3 regions of the Desulfovibrio desulfopostgatei genome follow, and region 2 is predicted to be linked to each of the others. Evidence: predicted binding sites of a transcription regulator. Region 2 holds the regulator's gene; each other region holds the start of a gene.
The links. Region 2 encodes sigma-54, which starts transcription at its own class of promoters, with help from an activator protein. Its sites were predicted from a motif close to CTGGCACGGNNNNTGCTT; they were not measured.

Region 1 (5,587 bases), 1.6 Mb from region 2:
CCGTATCCAGGAAGGAAAACCAGAATTTCTCCACCTTGGGAACGGCCACGCGGCCTTCCTTGCGGGCCATGTGACGCAGGGTCTCCATGACTCCGGCCACATCGATGTTGTTGGGACACCGTTGGCTACAGGTGGAACAGGACAGGCACATCCAGATGGAACGCGAATCAAGTACCGCGTCCTTCAAGCCCAACTGTACCGCCCGCATGATCTGGTTGACCTGCATGTCGTAAACGAACCCTGCGGGACAGCCGGCAGTACAATTGCCGCACTGATAGCAGGTGGACACTTTTTGCCCGCTGTGCGCATCCACTTCCTCCGTAAAGGCGGGGTCGCGCAGGCGGTTCAGGTTAATGGCTTCGTTCATGGGAACTCTCTGGTTAGAAGCTGATGGGGTGCCGCTGTGACAAGACTATCTACAACGCTACAGCAGAAAAAGTCAAAAATCTAGGCTCGCACCCCAGCAAATTATATACTGCGTCTTTACTACGCTTTGGCTGCGGCTTTAGCCGCCAGCGATTGCGCGGCTCGCAGCCCGAGAAGATAACTCTCAACGCCGAATCCGCACACGCTGCCCGCGCACACTGGCGACAGCACAGAATGGTGCCGGAACGCCTCGCGCGCGTGAACATTGGACATGTGAACCTCCACCACAGGCACAGGCAGAATGGCCAGGGCGTCAGCAATGGCATAGCTGTAGTGCGTCCATGCGCCCGCATTGATAACCACCGCGTCAGCGCCCTCACCAAGCGCCTGGTGGATGCGCTCCACCATCAGGCCCTCGTGGTTGGTCTGAAAGCATTCCACAGTCGCGCCCATTTCCTGGGCAAGCGATTGCAGCGCTGCGTCAATGTCCGCCAGGGTGGCCGTGCCGTACTGTGAGGGGTCGCGCTTGCCAAACATGTTCAGATTGACGCCGTGCAGCACCAGAATTCGCATGGAAGCCTCGCTTTTCATGTCGGTTTATTGGGGCTGTTGCCCAAGGGCGTCCTCAAGGGCGCGGCGTGATTCGGGCGGCAGGCCCTGCCCCGTCCAGAGGCGGAACTGCGCGTCACCCTGACCAAAAAACATTTCAAGGCCCGATATGCAGCAACGACCAGCAGCGCGGGCCTCGCGCAGAAAACGGGTTTCGAGGGGGTTGTACACAATATCGTAGGCAATGGGTGTTGCCTTGGCAGCACCGTTGGCGGGAAGTGCCCCTGCCAGCGAGAAATCGTATGGGGTGTCATCCTCTGCCTTGCCGCGCATGCCAAGGGGAGTGGTGTTGACCACCAGCAGGGCCGAAGGCTCGTGACGGTCTTTCCACAGCAGGGGCGTAAGGCCGAATTCGTCGGCCAGCGGCAGGTGCGATTTATCGGAAGGCGTGGCCACAAAGATTCTGGCAGGGCGCTTTGCATTGTCCGGCGCGGCAAGGCCAGCGGCAACGGCCCGGGCAGCGCCGCCCGCACCCAGCAGCAGCACATCCGCCCCGCCAAGAGGCATCTCTGCAAGCGGAGCCATGAATCCGGCCACATCGGTGTTTTCGCCGCAAAGGTGGTCGCCCTTCCAGTAAATGGTATTGGCCGCGCCCACCTGACGTGCAAGGGGGCTGATTTCGTCCAGCAGGGCCAAAAGGCCAACCTTGTGCGGGATGGTCACAGAACAACCGCGAATATCGAGCAGGCGTACACTTTCCACAAAGGCGGGCAGTTTCTCGGGCGGCACTTCCCATTTCTGGTACAGTGCGTTGATGCCCAGCGTCCGGAAGCCCGTATTGTGCAACAGGGGCGAAAGTGTCTGGGCCAGCGGCCAACCGGTGACGCCATAGAGAGCGGTACCATTGGTGGAGGATGCTGCGACGCTCATGCGGGGTGCTCTCCTGCGGGAAAGTGCGGCAAAAAAGTGTTTCTTTACAGGGTGATCCACATCTTGAGGCAACACTGTACCCTATGGGGCGGTACGGAGCAATGCTGCTGCGTCCGGATCGCCCGGATAACCAAAATGGTCAAATATGGTATGGACGCACCCGCCTGGCAGCGGTATCCTGCCAGAAATACAAAAGGCCCCGGGTTATGCCGGGGCCGGAAAATCATTACACCAAACAAAGGGCTGAGCCCATGCGGCTATGACCGTTTGAGTTCCATGGCCTTTTGCAGCATCTGATCTGCCGTGGTCACAACCTTGCTGTTGGACTGAAAGCCGCGCTGGTTGACAATCATGTTGACCATTTCCTGGGACATGTCCACGTTGGAATGTTCAATGTTGTACGCGTTTATCTTGCCGTAGTTTTCCGTACCGGCAACGCCCATTTCCATATTGCCGGAATCTTCAGTGGCGGAAAAGAGGTTGTTGCCCTCGCGGCGCAGGCCGTCTTCGCTGGTGAAACGGCATACGGGAATCTGCCAGAGATCCATGCTTTCGCTGTTGGAAAACTTGCCCACCACAGTACCATCGGCGTTGATGCTGATATTGTTCAGTGTGCCTTCGGCATACCCATTCTGGGTTCTTGTGCGCGTCACAGGAGAGGAAGAGGTGTAGTTGGTTGTGGCGTCTGCTGCGCGGGTGTAGGCGTTGCCCATGCTTGCCAGCGCAGTGGGATCGGTGCCCACGCTGGCGGCATTGCCTGGGCTGTTTTGCCAGCCGCTCTTGGCGGTGATGCCCAGGTTCACAGTGACAGGCGCACCGTTGACAGTCATCTGGGGTATACCGTCCTTGGAGAGTGTGGCCGCGTTCCAGTCCGCAAGGTTTGTACTGCCTGCAGTGGATGGAGTGTAGGCCGACATTCCGGTAACTTCGCCCTTGGCATTGAAGCTGAGGGTACCCGCCATCAGGGGCTGGGCCTTGCCGCCATTGGCGTCGGCATCCGAGGCAATGAGGTACTCCACAGTGCTTCCGGAGCCTGTGGATGGTGCGCCGTCAAAATAGATGGTGGCCGAGTGGGCCGTGCCATCGGCGCCATACATGGTAATGCTTTGCCCGTATCCGTAGCTGGAACTGGCCAGGGGTGGATCATTGGCGGCGTTATACTGGCCGATGAGGCTGAAATAGGGATTTGCGGGGTCACTGGTGGTGTCTTTGGACTGCCCCACATTAAACCGCATATCAACGGCCGTGGTGGCCTTGGCGGGCATCTTGGCGAATCTGTCAACTGTAACCTGCGCCAGACCGCCCTTGGTGCCATCCTCAGCGTACTTGTAGCCCATGAGGGCCATGCCGGCAGGCGTGCGCCAGACGCCCTGGTTGTCGGGGCGGAAGTCGCCCGCGCGGGTGTAATACTCCTGGCCGGTTTTGTCCGTTACCTGAAAGAAGCCTTTGCCGTTGATGGCCATATCCGTAACGGTATTGGAAGATTCAAGGGCCCCCTGGTTGTACCGTGTGAGTACTGCGTCCAGCTGTACGCCCTGACCTACCTGCCCAAGGGCTACCTTGGAATTGGTCTGCGCATCCCACCAGTCGCCTATGGCCCCTTGCTGCGCGTAAAAAACGTCAGAGAACAGAGCGGTTTGCTGCTTGTACCCGATGGTGCTCACATTGGCGATGTTGTTTGAGATAACGTTCATGCCGCTACTCAACGTTTTCATGCCTGTGGCGCCGATAAACAATGACGAGTTCATGCTCTGCCTCCTGTCGGGAGGGAATAATTTTCCCTTGCCCGGAAACGATGCCCCAAACGGCAAGACGTTTCTGTTGCGAAAGCGTCAGCCGCAGCGCCGTCCATATGTGCGGCGCGCCTTGCCTGCTGTGCGTTAGTCGCACATATGGACAGGCAAAGAAAAAGGGCGGGAGGAAAAATCTTCCTCTCCGCCCTGAATAGAAGCAGAATCCGTGCCAGCGTAACGCTGCTCGCGCTACTGCGGCGCGCTATTTTTGCAGCGGCAGGCCTTGTTTCTGCCAGCCCGTGATGCCTTCATTCATGTGGAGGATATTGGTTATCCCTTCTTTTTCCATGGCATCGTAGGCTCCGGCAGAGCGGTTGCCCGTGCGGCAGTAGAGCAACACGGGCTTGTCCTTGGGCAGGCCAAGTATCTGCGAATCAAAGGATGCGCCGAAAAAGTCCATGTTGATTGCGCCTGCAAGATGCCCTTCGCGGAATTCCGCCGGGGTGCGCACGTCAACAATGGTCAGCCCCTGTGGAGGATTCTGCAACAGGGTTGCGGCGTCCTTCACGCTGATATCCTTGGCGGAAACCTGAACGGCAGCCAGCAGGAGGAAGCATGCGAGCGCCGACATCAGGCCGTAAAGCCTGCCGTGCGATGGCGTTGCGGAGTGGGTGTGCGTCATTTCTGCTACCTGTAGTGGTTTGAGATCTGGGCCTTGGGCCAGCCTGCGATGCTATTTTACGGAGGCGCGGGCCTTGGCAAAGCCGTCGGCAGCCTTGCGGATCACTTCTTCGCCCACGCAGAATGCCAGACGGAAGTAGCCGGGGCAGCCAAAGCCGGAGCCGGGAACCGCCAGCACGCGTTCTTCGACCAGCCTGTTCACAAAGGCCACATCGTCCCCGCCGGGAGCCTTGGGGAAGAAGTAGAACGCGCCTGCGGGCATCTGGAATTCATATCCGGCGTTCTTGAGCACTTCGCCCATGGCCTTGCGCCGGGCGGCGTAGACGTTCAGGTCAACCTGGCTGCCCAGGGCGGCGGCCATGATGTGCTGGCCCACCACGGGAGGGTTCACAAAGCCAAGAATACGGTTGGTGAGCGTGAGGGCGGCCATGAGCTCGGCCTTTTCGTGCAGCAGGGGTGAAACAGCGGCAAAGCCCACGCGTTCGCCCGGCAGCGAAAGATTTTTGGAGAAAGAGCTGATGACCACGGCGTAAGGATAGAGCGGCAGCACCGAAGGCACTTCCGCGCCGTCATAGGCAAGGAAGCGGTACGGTTCATCGGCCACCAGCCAGATGGGCTTGCCGTATTCCTGGCTCTTGTTTTCCAGCAGTTCGGTCAGCGCCTTGAGGTCTTTGCGGCTATAAATCACACCTGTGGGGTTGTTGGGCGAGTTGATGAGCACCACACGGGTTTTGGGGCTGATGGCTTCTTCAAGCGCGGCAAGGTCGGGCGCAAAGGTGTCGGCCTTGCTCATGACAGCGCGGAAGGTGCCGCCGTGGTTGGCTACATAAAAGCCGTATTCCACAAAGTAGGGTGCAAAGCCCAGCATTTCTTCGCCGGGATTGATGACTGCGCGCAAAAAGGCGTTGAGCACACCAGCAGCGCCGCAGCCCAGCAGCACATCATTGGCGGTGAGGTCTACGCCCTGCTCCTTGCTGAGGTGGGCGGCCAGTTTTTCGCGCGCCCAGACAAAGCCGCCGTTGGGCATGTAGCCAAAAGCAAAAGGTTCGCCAGCGTGTTCTGTGAAGGAACGCAAACCGTCCACAACGGCGGGGGGGGCTGGCAGGTCGGGGTTGCCCAGGCTGAAGTCATAAACGTTGTCCGCGCCAAAACGGGCCTTGAGCTGGCCTCCGGCCTCGAACATGCGGCGGATCCACGAAGAGTGTTCCAGATACCCCGTAACGCTGTCTGCAAGAATGGACATATACTGCTCCCACTGGTTGTTGTATTCGACCTGACTATTGGTTATGCTTCCAAAAGCCGCATAAAGCAATTGTCATTTGGAGGCC
Region 2 (5,587 bases):
CAGCAGCGAAAGCGCAAGATTGGTGGGCGTGCCGCCAAACATATCGGTAAGAATAATGACGCCCGCGCCCTTGTCGAGCCGCTGGGTTGCGTCTGTAAGGCGGCGAACGGTTTCGGAAACCTCGTGCGCCACGTCAACACTGATGGAGCTGCAGTCGCTCTGCTGCCCGAGTATGAATTCGGCGGTGCGCAGCATGGCCGAACCATAGTCGGCATGCGAAACCAGAATGATTCCAACCTGAGTCTTCTTGTTTTCGTCCGTCATGACAACCTCACGCAACAGAACGTGCCAGCTTTTTTAGCCAAGTTCAAGGTGCCGATGCTCCAGAAAAGCCGGATAATCAGCCTGCCGCAGCGCCTGTAAAATTTCTTCGGCCATTGCCACCGAGCGGTGGCGGCCGCCGGTACAGCCCACGGCCACGGTTATGCGGTAGCGGCCTTCGGCCTCCATGAGCGGCAGCATGAAAAACAGCAGATCAACCAGCTTGTCGCGGTATTCGCGGGCGTGGGGCGAATTGAACACATAGTCGGCAACGGGTTTGTCCTTGCCGCTCATGGGGCGCAGCTCGTCCACAAAATAGGGATTTGCCAGAAAACGCAGGTCAAAAACCAGATCAGCCTCGCGCGGTACACCGTATTTGAAGCCAAAAGAAATCACGTTGACCCTGATGGCCCGCAGCTTGCCCTTGTTGCCGCTCCAGCGCTTCTGGATGGCGCGCCGCAGGTCATGGATGGAAAAACGCGAGGTGTCGATGACCAGATCAGCCATTTCGCGCAGAGGGCGCAGGCTGCTGCGCTCTGCCAGCAGCGCCGCCTCAAGGCCCATGCCCTCGCGTTCCAGCGGATGCGGGCGGCGTGTCGAAGCGTAGCGGCGAATGAGTTCCTGATTGTTGGCCTCAAGAAAAAGCAGCATGGGGCGGATGTTTTTGCCCGCAAGCATGCTCAGGCAGTCGTTGATGTCTTCCACAAAATTGCTCTGGCGCAGGTCCATACCCAGAGCGATGCCCTTGAAATGGCTCATGGAGGGGCGCGACATCATGTCCACCATTTCCATGACAAGGCTCACGGGCAGCCCGTCGACCACAAAGTGGCCCATGTCTTCAAAAACCTTGAGCGCCGTGCTTTTGCCAGCGCCGGAAAGGCCCGTGACAATGCACACCTGCACATCCACGCCGGGAACGGGCGCGTCAGCATCAGGCTTTGCGTCAAGGGTGGAATCTGTGGGGGGTATCTGCGCGGAATCCTTCATGACATTCGCCTCTTCGGGGTCAGATCGCCGTTTGCAGCCGGGGTTGTGCGCCACAGGCTTCTGACGGACGTTGCCAAATCCGCGCCGCGCTCAAGCCCGTGTAAGGCCATTGCGCGGCAACCGGCAGGGGGGGTGCGCCTGAAACGGGGGCGGGCCGTTGCCAGCCCGCCCCCTCATTATGAATGATTACAACACGGGGTCAATGAGGGCATAGCCGCTCACCTTGGTGCGGTATACCACATTGATGCGGTTGTTTTCTGCGTTAAAGAACACCAGAAACTCGCTGCCGATGGAATCAAGCTGCATGAGCGCTTCATCCAGATGCAGGGGCTTGGTGGCGAGGCGGTCGGTGCCGTCAACGGGCTGCTGCACGTCGGCTTCGGCATCGAGGTTGTAGGTAAACACGTCCACATCCGTATTGCGGGCGTGCCGCCGCTGGGCCTTTACGCGGGCCACCTGGCGCTTGATCTGCGATTCGACCTTGTCTGTCACAAGGTCAATGGCGGCGTACATATCCGAGGTCTGTTCCGTGGCATTGATGTGCAGGCCTTCGCCCGTAACGGTCACTTCGCAGCGATGACGGAACTTGTCGACTGTCAGCACAACGGCAACTTCAAGGCCAGAGGCCTTGCCAAAAAACCGTCCCAGCTTTTCCATGCGGCGACGGGCATACTTCTTCAGATGTTCGGAGGCTTCAAAATTCTTGAATGCAAATGAGATGTTCATAAGTTCCTCCTAAGTATTGAGCCACTCGACGGGGAATCAGAAATGCTCCTTGCGCCTTGACGAAGATGGAATATCAAGTGCCGTGCGGTATTTTGCCACCGTACGCCGCGCAATATTGACCTTGAGGCGTTCCTTGAGCATTTCGCCGATACGCTCATCGCTGAGGGGGGATCGGGTATCTTCCTCAGAGATGAATTTCTTGATCAGAGCCTTGACGCTTTCTGAGCCTACCTGACTTCCGTCATCGAGTTCAAGGCCGCTGTTAAAGAAAAACTTCAATTCAAAGATGCCGTGGGGCGTTGCCACATACTTGTTGGTGGTAATGCGGCTCACCGTTGATTCGTGCATGCTGATGTCGTCAGCAATATCCTTGAGAATGAGCGGCGCGAGCTTGGTCACGCCGTCTTCAAAAAACGGCTGCTGATGGCGCACAATGCTTTCCATAACCTTGTAAAGCGTGCGCTGGCGCTGATACAGACTCTTGATAAGCCATGAGGCGGAGCGGATCTTTTCTGCGCAGTAGTCCTTTTCCTTCTCCGAGCCGCCAATGTTCATCTGGCTCATGGCCGAAAGCTGCAACTGGGGCAGGCCGTCATCGTTGAGCAAAATCACAAATTCGTCGCCCATCTTGTACACAAATACATCGGGGCTTACGTAGGTTGGCTCGCCGCCGCCAAAACTTGCGCCGGGCAATGGGTCAAGGCTCTGGATGATATCCAGATACTCCTTGAGCTCTTCCATATCGAGCTTGAACTTGCGCAGCAGGGGCTTGTAGCGCTTGGCCTCGAGGTCTTCGAGGTGCGATTCTACCAGCTCCACGAGGATGGGGTCGCGAGCGTAATTGAGGTTCTTGATCTGCACCATCAGGCATTCGCGCGCGTCACGCGCGGCAACGCCGATGGGGTCAAAAAGCTGCACCCTTTCAAGCACGGGCAGCACGGCCTCGGGCGCAACCTCGGCCATTTCGGCCACTTCTTCAATGCTGGCTTGCAGATACCCGGCTGAGGAGAGATTGCCGATAATGACCTCGCCAATGGCCTTCTGCTCTTCTGTCAGCGAAGAAAGGCGCAACTGCCAGAACAGATGCCCCTCAAGGGTGGGCTTGGCCGCATAGCGGGCTTCAAGAGGCGAAATTTCTTCGGCAAGTTCATATTCGCGCGACTGCGAAAGGCGGGGGGTGCTGGCAAACTCGCCGAGGTAATCTTCCCAGTCGGCATCCTTGGCCAGTTCCCTGTCGTACACTTCCTCCTTGGGCGCTTCGCGGCTTTCCTCGTGCTGCTCCAGGGAGGAATCGTCAGTAAGTGAAGATTCTTCGAGAAAGGGGTTTTCAAGCAGTTCCTGCTGCACAGTTTCCAGAAGTTCCACGCGTGAGAGCTGCAGCAGCTTGATTGCCTGCTGCAATTGCGGGGTCATTACCAGTTGCTGTGACAGCTTGAGTTGCTGCCGTAGTTCCAGTGCCATGTGTACTCTTTTGCCTTAACTAGCCATAGGACTATAGAATTATCTGTTTACAAGTACTGTGCCACATCTGCAAAAATTATGCAATAGCTAACAGTTGCAAGATCAGGTTCACGGCATCCCCAGCCAGCGGCAAGGGCTGTCAGCGCCAAAAATCCAGATTTGGCGCAGCATTTGCGCCGTTGGAAATAATCTGCGCACAAAAAAAGGAAGGCAATGCCCTCCCCTTTTTGCGCGATTTTGCGATACCCAAGCTTGGTGGAAACCAACAAGCCTCGCTGCGTTAACGCCGCGAAATTACACCTTGGCGAACTTTTTAGCCGCTCCGATAAATTCACGGAACAGCGGATGCGCGTTCATGGGCCGGGATTTGAATTCGGGGTGGAACTGACAGCCAAGGAACCAAGGGTGGTTCTTCAGTTCAATGATTTCCACAAGCGAATCGTCAGGGGCGGTGCCGCTGAAAACCATGCCCTTTTCGCCAAGCATTTCCTTGAAGGCATTGTTGAATTCGTAGCGGTGGCGGTGACGTTCATCAACCATGCCCTTTTTGTAGGCCACAAAGGCCTTGGTATCGGGCTGCACCTTGCAGGGGTAGGAGCCAAGGCGCATGGTGCCGCCCTTGTCGCTGCCCGCGTCGCGTTTTTCAACGTTCTTGGTGCGGAAGTCGAACCACTCGGTCATAAGGTAGATAACCTTGTGGTCAGAAAGCGGGTTGAATTCTTCAGAGTTGGCGTCATCAAGGTTTGCCACGTGGCGGGCAAATTCGATAACCGCGCACTGCATGCCAAGGCAGATGCCGAAGAAGGGAATGTTGTTTTCACGCGCATAGCGGATGGCGGCAATCTTGCCTTCCACGCCGCGGTAGCCAAAGCCGCCGGGCACAAGAATGCCGTGACAGCCCTTGAAGGATTCCGCGCAATTGCTTTCGTCCACATTCTCGGAATTGACGTAGCGCAGTTCCACTTCAACGCGGTTGGCAACGCCGCCGTGAATGAGGGCTTCGTGCAGGCTCTTGTAAGCTTCCTTGAGGTCAACGTACTTGCCCACAATGGCAATGGTGACCTTGCCCTTGGGGTTGGCGCAGTCGCTCACGAGCTTTTCCCAGGCTTCAAGGTGGGCATTGCGCGCGGGCAGGCGCAGCATGATGGCCACCTTCTGGTCAAAGCCTTCCTCATAGAACTTGAGCGGCACTTCATAAATATTGTTCACATCAACCGAAGAGAACACGGCGTCCTGATCCACATTGCAGAACAGGGCGATCTTGCGGCGCAGTTCTTCGGGGATGCTCTGCTCGCAGCGGCACAGAATGATATCGGGCTGAATGCCGATGGAGAGCAGTTCCTTGACGCTGTGCTGGGTGGGCTTGGTCTTGTGCTCGCCAGCGCTGCGCAGGTAGGGAACCAGGGTAAGGTGAATGTTCAGGCAGTTGTCGCGTCCAAGGTCGGAACGCAACTGACGGATGGCCTCAAGAAAGGGCAGGCCTTCAATGTCGCCCACGGTGCCGCCGATTTCGATAATGGCGACATCGGGCGCGTCCTCGCCTTCAGAAAGGGAAAGCACCACGCTCTTGATTTCATCAGTAATGTGCGGGATCACCTGCACAGTGGCGCCCAGGTAATCGCCGTGACGTTCCTTGGCGATGACGTGGTTGTAAATGGCGCCGGAAGTGGTGTTGTTCTTCCGCGACATGGGCACGTTAAGGTAACGTTCGTAGTGCCCGAGATCCAGATCCGTTTCCGCGCCGTCATCGGTAACAAATACCTCGCCGTGCTGGAACGGGTTCATGGTGCCGGGGTCAACATTGATGTAAGGATCAAGCTTCTGGATGGTTACCGTAAGCCCGCGCGTTTGCAGCAGCGCGCCCAAAGACGCAGCCGCGAGGCCCTTGCCTAACGACGACAGAACGCCGCCCGTCACAAAAATGTATTTAGTTTTCATGCACTTCCACCTGTACTTGGGTATGTTGAATAGTTCAACCAAACAGTCTTAACCCAAATTGAATTTTTTGGCTAGCATTGACTAAGTAAAACAAGCTAAGTAATGTGTTATTCCCTTTTCAGCGTGCGTGCCCACCACAAGCGGCCCGCGCGCCGGTCATCTGTTGTGCCCGGCGCGGGTCTGCCAAGGTTTCCAAGGCAAAAGCACGTCCGGC
Region 3 (5,587 bases), 1.6 Mb from region 2:
GGGCCTGAACCAGGTTTGTATCCTGATACTCGTCAACGAGAATATGGCTGAACCTCTGCCGCAGCGAGGCGGCCGCCAGCGGATTTTCGCGCAGCAGGGCCTCAAGCTCGAACAGCAGATCATCGTAATCCAGCAGGCCCTTGTCGCGGCGGTAGGCATTGTAGGCATCGCCCAGCCGGGCCAGGCCATCGGCGTGGGGCAGCAGGTGAAAGGCCTCGCGTCGCAGCACTTCGTCCAGCGGCAGCTCCTTGTTGCGGGCCTTGCTCAGCAGCCCCACAATGCTCTGGGTTTTGGGAAACGACCTGTCGCCCTTGCCCAGCTTGAGCTGATCCTTGCAGTGCTTGACCGCCTCGTTGATGTCGGCGGAATCCATGACTGTAAAAGGTCTGTCGCCAAGCCAGTCGGGCTTCCAGCGCCGGAGCGCCCCAAAGCCAAAGGCGTGAAAGGTGCCGCCCTGCACGCCCGCAAGCCCCTGATTGAGCAACAGCCCCGCGCGGTGCAGCATTTCCTGCGCTGCCTTGCGGGTAAAGGTGAGCAGGAGCATGGCGTCAGGTTCGACGCCGTGCTCTGCCAGCCATGCCAGACGGTAGACGATGGTGCGGGTTTTGCCGCTGCCTGCGCCTGCCACAACCAGAACCGGGCCGTCGCCGCAGGTGGCTGCCTCGTACTGGGCTTCGTTAAGGGCTTGAGCGTAATCAATCATGTGCGCAGGGTAGCATAAGGCGGCAGCGCATACCAGAGCCGCGCAGGGGTGTTCCCCGCCCTTGACTTTGCCAGCGTCCGTCCCGAATATCGCGCAAAGAAAAGAAAAAGGACAAACATGCGCATTACGGAAAATGATTATATTGTGGGTGCCGGCGCAAGGCTGCCCCGCCGTCGCAGGCTGTTTCTGGCGCTCTTGCTGGGCATGATGGCCGCCTTTGGCCCGCTGTGTACCGATACCTATCTGCCAAGCCTGCCCGCCCTGGCGGCAGACCTTAATATCTCCACGGCAACAACCCAGTTGACCATCACGGCCTGTCTGCTGGGCATGGCCCTCGGTCAATTGTTTGTGGGGCCCATTTCAGATTCCACCGGGCGGCGCAAGCCGCTGTTCATGGCGCTGATCTTCTTTACGCTGGCTTCCATCTGTTGCGCAGCGGCCAAAACGGGCAACAGCTTTATTGCCCTGCGTTTTGCGCAGGGGCTTGGCGGGGCAGGGGGCATTGTGCTGGCCCGCGCCATGGCCTGCGACCTGTTTCGCGGGCCGGAGCTGACCAACTTCATGAGCCTGCTCATGGCGGTCAACGGCATTGCCCCCATTACCGGGCCGCTCTTGGGCGGCTGGCTGGCATCCCTGAGCGGTTGGCCCCTGATTTTTTATTTTCTGACGGGCTTTGGGGTGCTGCTGATCGTGCTGAGCGCCGTGGGCCTGCCCGAAACCCTGCCGGAAACCATGCGCCGCGAGGGGGGCTTGCGCGCCTCGTGGAAGGCCATGGGCGAGCTTTTGCGGCAAAAACCCTTCATGTGCTATGTGGGCGTGCAGGGTTTCACCATGGGCGGATTTTTCGGTTACGTGGCGGCCTCGCCCTTTGTGCTGCAGGGCATGTACGGCATCTCGCCGCAGGGCTACAGCGTCATTTTTGGCTGCAACGCCTTGAGCGTCATGTTTGTTGCCCTTGCCACGGCCCGGCTGTCGCGCCGTTTTGGCGAAGCCCGTTTGCTGCAAATCGGCAACACGCTGCGCTGCGCGGCCTGCCTTGGCGTACTGGCCGTGACGGTGATAGCGCCAGCCTCGCCCTTGCCGCTGCTCGTGGGGCTGTTTTTCATGATCGCCCTCCAGGGCATGACGCTTCCCACCAGCTTTACCCTTGGCATCAGCGCGCAAAATGTGGGCGCGGGAACGGCCTCGGGCATTCTGGGCGTGGCGGTCTTTATTTTTGGCGCGTGCACCTCCCCTCTTGTGGGGCTGGCCGGGGGCGATACCGCTGTGCCGCTGGGTCTGGTGAGCGCCTGCACCGGGCTTGCCGCCGCAGTACTTGGACAAGTTGGCAACAGCGAAATGCAAAAGCGCGCATTGCGGGAAAAGCAGGCCTGAGCCTGCTCGTTTCTGGCGGGGATCGGGCGGCATTGTTGCTGCAAATCAGCCCGCCGCATTGACGCGCTGTAGTCTGATGTTTACAACAAGTGGCGCTTGCGCTTTTTTTCGCCGCGCAGGGAGAACCGGATTCATGGATTGGGATGCCCGTCTTTATGACCAGAGCCACGACTTTGTGGCAGCCTACGGTGAAAACCTGCTGGGGCTGCTGCCCGATGGTCTGGGCTTTGTTGTTGACGTAGGCTGCGGCACAGGCGCACTGACAGAAGCGCTGACCGCCAGAGCCGCCCGCGTGGTGGGCATTGACGCCTCGCCCGACATGATCCTGCAGGCCAGGATGCGTCTGCCGCGAGTGGAATTTCTGGTAATGGACGCCTGCGACATGCCGTGGAACGGCTGCGTGGACGCACTGTTTTCCAACGCCGCGCTGCACTGGATAGAAGATCAGGAGCGCCTGACCGCCGTCATGGCGCGGGCGCTGCGCCCCGGCGGCCTGTTGGTGTGCGAATTTGGCGCGCAAGGCAATATCGGGCGTATCCGCGCTGCCTTTGGGGCGGCCTTTCAGGCCGTGCTGGCGGGGGAAGGCATTGGCCCGGCGCATCTGAACAGCGAGCGTTTTTATTTTCCCTCGGCGCAGGAATATGCGGCCCTGCTGAGCCGCCACGGGTTTTCCGTGCGGCTGGCGGAAGAATACGACAGGCCCACCCCTCTCAAAGGCGGGGAAGAAGGCCTTGCCCGCTGGATGGCCCAGTTTTTTGCCCAGGATCTGGATTGCGTGGCCCCAGAGGCTCAGGAAAAAGTTTTTGCCGCCGTGGCGGATGCCCTGCGCGCATCCATGTGGAATAACGGCGGTTGGATTGCTGATTATCGGCGGCTGCGGGTCGTGGCCGTAAAACACTAAGGGAGTCTCCATGCCCGAAGCTCAAGAACAATTTCAGAATGGCGTTGCCAAGGTTCTGGAAGCCGTAATGTTCGAGAACTGGCTGCGTTTTTATTTCATCTCTGAAAAACCCGAAGCCCCTGCCGCTGCGGACGGCCAGCCCGCCCTGTTCATCGCCGTGCCGGTCAAGGCCATGGAGCGCATCAGCGAGATGTTCCCCCGGCTGCTGCCCCTGGCAGAAGACATGAACGGTCAGGAAGTGACCTTTGAAACTTCCCGCCGCGCGGTCTGTAATTTTGTTCTGGCCCATGTGGACGGTCAGGTCATGCCCCGCGATACTGCGGCCATGATTTTTGAGAGCGCCACCTTCCAGGTGCAGATGCAGCTTTTCAACGCCTGGGTGCAGATGCACGAAGAACAGCTTGACCGCAACTTTGTGGATTTTGGCGGCTGGCAGAAACTCTTTGACGAATGGCGCAATACGCCCGCCGCGCGCGAACTGGCCGAAAAGCTTTCCCTTTCTTTGCAGGGTGCGGCTGTTGCGCCGGGCAAGGACACTGTGCAGTAGGCTGTGCAAGAAAATATTTTGTACAGTTTTGCGCCTTCCAGGCAGGGCGCAGGCACGAGGGGTTAAACATTTTTAACGCGCCTATTGCGAGGCTGTAAAAAATTACCAATAAAAAGCAGCAGGTTATATGATTATCCGTATGCTGCTTTTTGTGGCACGGCCATTGCAGCTTGGAAAGTACCTTCCTTTCTTTTGCTGACAGTCTCCTCCAACCAAAACGGCCTGCCTCCCCAAGCGGGCCGTTTTTTTATGTCAAATCACGGCAGGATCACATGCAAGACAAGTTTCTGGCTTCTGAATATCCCCAGTCTGCACCGGAGCAGGCAGGGTTTCACATTATCCCCGTTCCTCTGGAGCAGAGTGTTTCTTATGGCGGCGGCACGGTCAAAGGCCCTCAGGCCCTGCTTGCCGCCTCGCATCAGCTTGAAGCCTGGGAATGCGGATTCGCACCGGGCGAGTCAGGTTTTTTTACCGCTCAGGCCGTGGACTGCGCTGGCCCCATAACCGACACGCTTGACCGCATAGAGGCCGCTGTGGCCCATGCCATTGCCTGCGAGGCAGTGCCTGTGGTGTTGGGCGGCGAGCATACCGTGACGCTCGGGGCCTTGCGGGCACTTGCCCGGCAGGCAGAAAAAACGGGCGAACCCTTTGGCGTTGTGCAGTTTGACGCCCACGCCGACCTGCGGCCCCAGTATGAGGGCAGCCCTTTTTCACACGCCAGCGTCATGTACCGCGCTGTGGCCGACCTCGGTCTGCCGCTCACGCAGTTTGCCGTGCGCGATTTCTGCCGGGAAGAAGCCGAGATCCGCAAGAAGTTCAACGTCACCCATTACGACGCCTATTTCCTCGCCCGTGTGGGCCTGCCGGAGCTGCCCCTGCCAGAGGATTTCCCCAAAAATATTTACATCACCTTTGATGTGGACGGGCTTGATTCGTCCATCATGCCAGCAACAGGAACGCCCTCGCCCGGCGGCATCAACTGGCGCGAGGCCCAGTACATGCTGGAACGCTGCGTGGCGGGCCGCCGCGTGGTGGGGCTGGACGTGGTGGAACTGGCCCCCATTGAGGGCCTGCACCATGCGGACTTTACGGCTGCCAAGCTTACCCACCTCATAATGGGTCTGGCCCACGATGCCAACCAGAAGGAGGCTCAGTCATGAAGAACACCATAGTTACCTTCCGCGAGGCCAAAGGGCAGGAAAAGCTCGTCATGCTGACGGCTTATGACTACAGCACCGCGCGGGTCATGGATATGGCCGGGGTGGATGCCCTGCTTGTGGGCGATTCGCTGGGTATGGTGATGCTGGGCTATCCCGACACGCTTTCCGTCACGGTGGACGACATGGTGCGCCACTGCGCCGCCGTGGCGCGCGGTGCGCAAAAAGCCCTTGTGGTCTGCGACATGCCCTTTATGAGCTACCATGTTTCTGTGGAAGAAACCGTGCGCAACGCCGGGCGGCTCATGACAGAAGGCCGCGCCCAGGCGGTCAAGCTTGAAGGCGGCGCGGAATTTGCCGCAGAAGTGCGGGCGCTGACGCGGGCTTCCATCCCCGTCATGGGGCATCTTGGCCTCACGCCGCAATCGGTGAACGCTTTTGGCGGGTTCAAGGTGCAGGGCAAAAGCATGGCTGCAGCCCAGAAGCTGCTGGACGATGCCCGCGCCCTGCAAGAAGCCGGGGCTTTCGCTCTGGTGCTGGAATGCGTGCCCGCGCCCCTGGCCGAGCGCGTGACCCAGGCCCTGTCCATCCCGGTTATAGGCATTGGCGCTGGCGCTGGCTGCGATGGTCAGGTGCTGGTGTGGCAGGATATGACGGGTATGACCCTGAGCCACCTGCCGCGCTTCGTCAAACGTTTTGGCGAAGTGGGCGCAAGCCTGCGCTCAGCGGTGGAGGCCTATGCGCGTGAAGTGCGCGCAGGCGCGTTCCCTGGCGAGGATCACGGCTATCCCCTGCCGGAAGGCATGGAGAAGACGCTGAAAAAGTTGAAATAACGCTGCCGTGTCACAGATATTTGAAAGCAAAACGCCCGCAATCGCGGGCGTTTTGCTTTTTCCGGCTAAGGC

Region 1: a site for sigma-54 is predicted at 3,794-3,811, ahead of ACUZ9Q_RS13265 (flagellar hook protein FlgE). Genes of this name have one in related genera too.
Region 3: a site for sigma-54 is predicted at 3,677-3,694, ahead of speB (agmatinase). Genes of this name have one in related genera too.

What each region holds. Positions count from the first base shown of each region.
Region 1 covers NZ_JBRBQS010000002.1:3,045,876-3,051,462, reverse strand. The annotation lists gene ACUZ9Q_RS13280 (4Fe-4S dicluster domain-containing protein) at 1-367, opposite strand, end outside; gene aroQ (type II 3-dehydroquinate dehydratase) at 487-939, opposite strand; gene ACUZ9Q_RS13270 (shikimate dehydrogenase family protein) at 964-1,845, opposite strand; gene ACUZ9Q_RS13265 (flagellar hook protein FlgE) at 2,103-3,593, opposite strand; gene ACUZ9Q_RS13260 (rhodanese-like domain-containing protein) at 3,841-4,260, opposite strand; gene ACUZ9Q_RS13255 (pyridoxal phosphate-dependent aminotransferase) at 4,312-5,502, opposite strand.
Region 2 covers NZ_JBRBQS010000002.1:1,459,642-1,465,228, reverse strand. The annotation lists gene ACUZ9Q_RS06525 (PTS sugar transporter subunit IIA) at 1-264, opposite strand, end outside; gene rapZ (RNase adapter RapZ) at 298-1,248, opposite strand; gene hpf (ribosome hibernation-promoting factor, HPF/YfiA family) at 1,435-1,974, opposite strand; gene rpoN (RNA polymerase factor sigma-54) at 2,011-3,435, opposite strand; gene ACUZ9Q_RS06505 (CTP synthase) at 3,730-5,373, opposite strand.
Region 3 covers NZ_JBRBQS010000002.1:3,104,925-3,110,511, reverse strand. The annotation lists gene ACUZ9Q_RS13540 (ATP-dependent helicase) at 1-703, opposite strand, end outside; gene ACUZ9Q_RS13535 (multidrug effflux MFS transporter) at 821-2,077, shown strand; gene ACUZ9Q_RS13530 (class I SAM-dependent methyltransferase) at 2,211-2,978, shown strand; gene ACUZ9Q_RS13525 (hypothetical protein) at 2,989-3,525, shown strand; gene speB (agmatinase) at 3,798-4,685, shown strand; gene panB (3-methyl-2-oxobutanoate hydroxymethyltransferase) at 4,682-5,515, shown strand.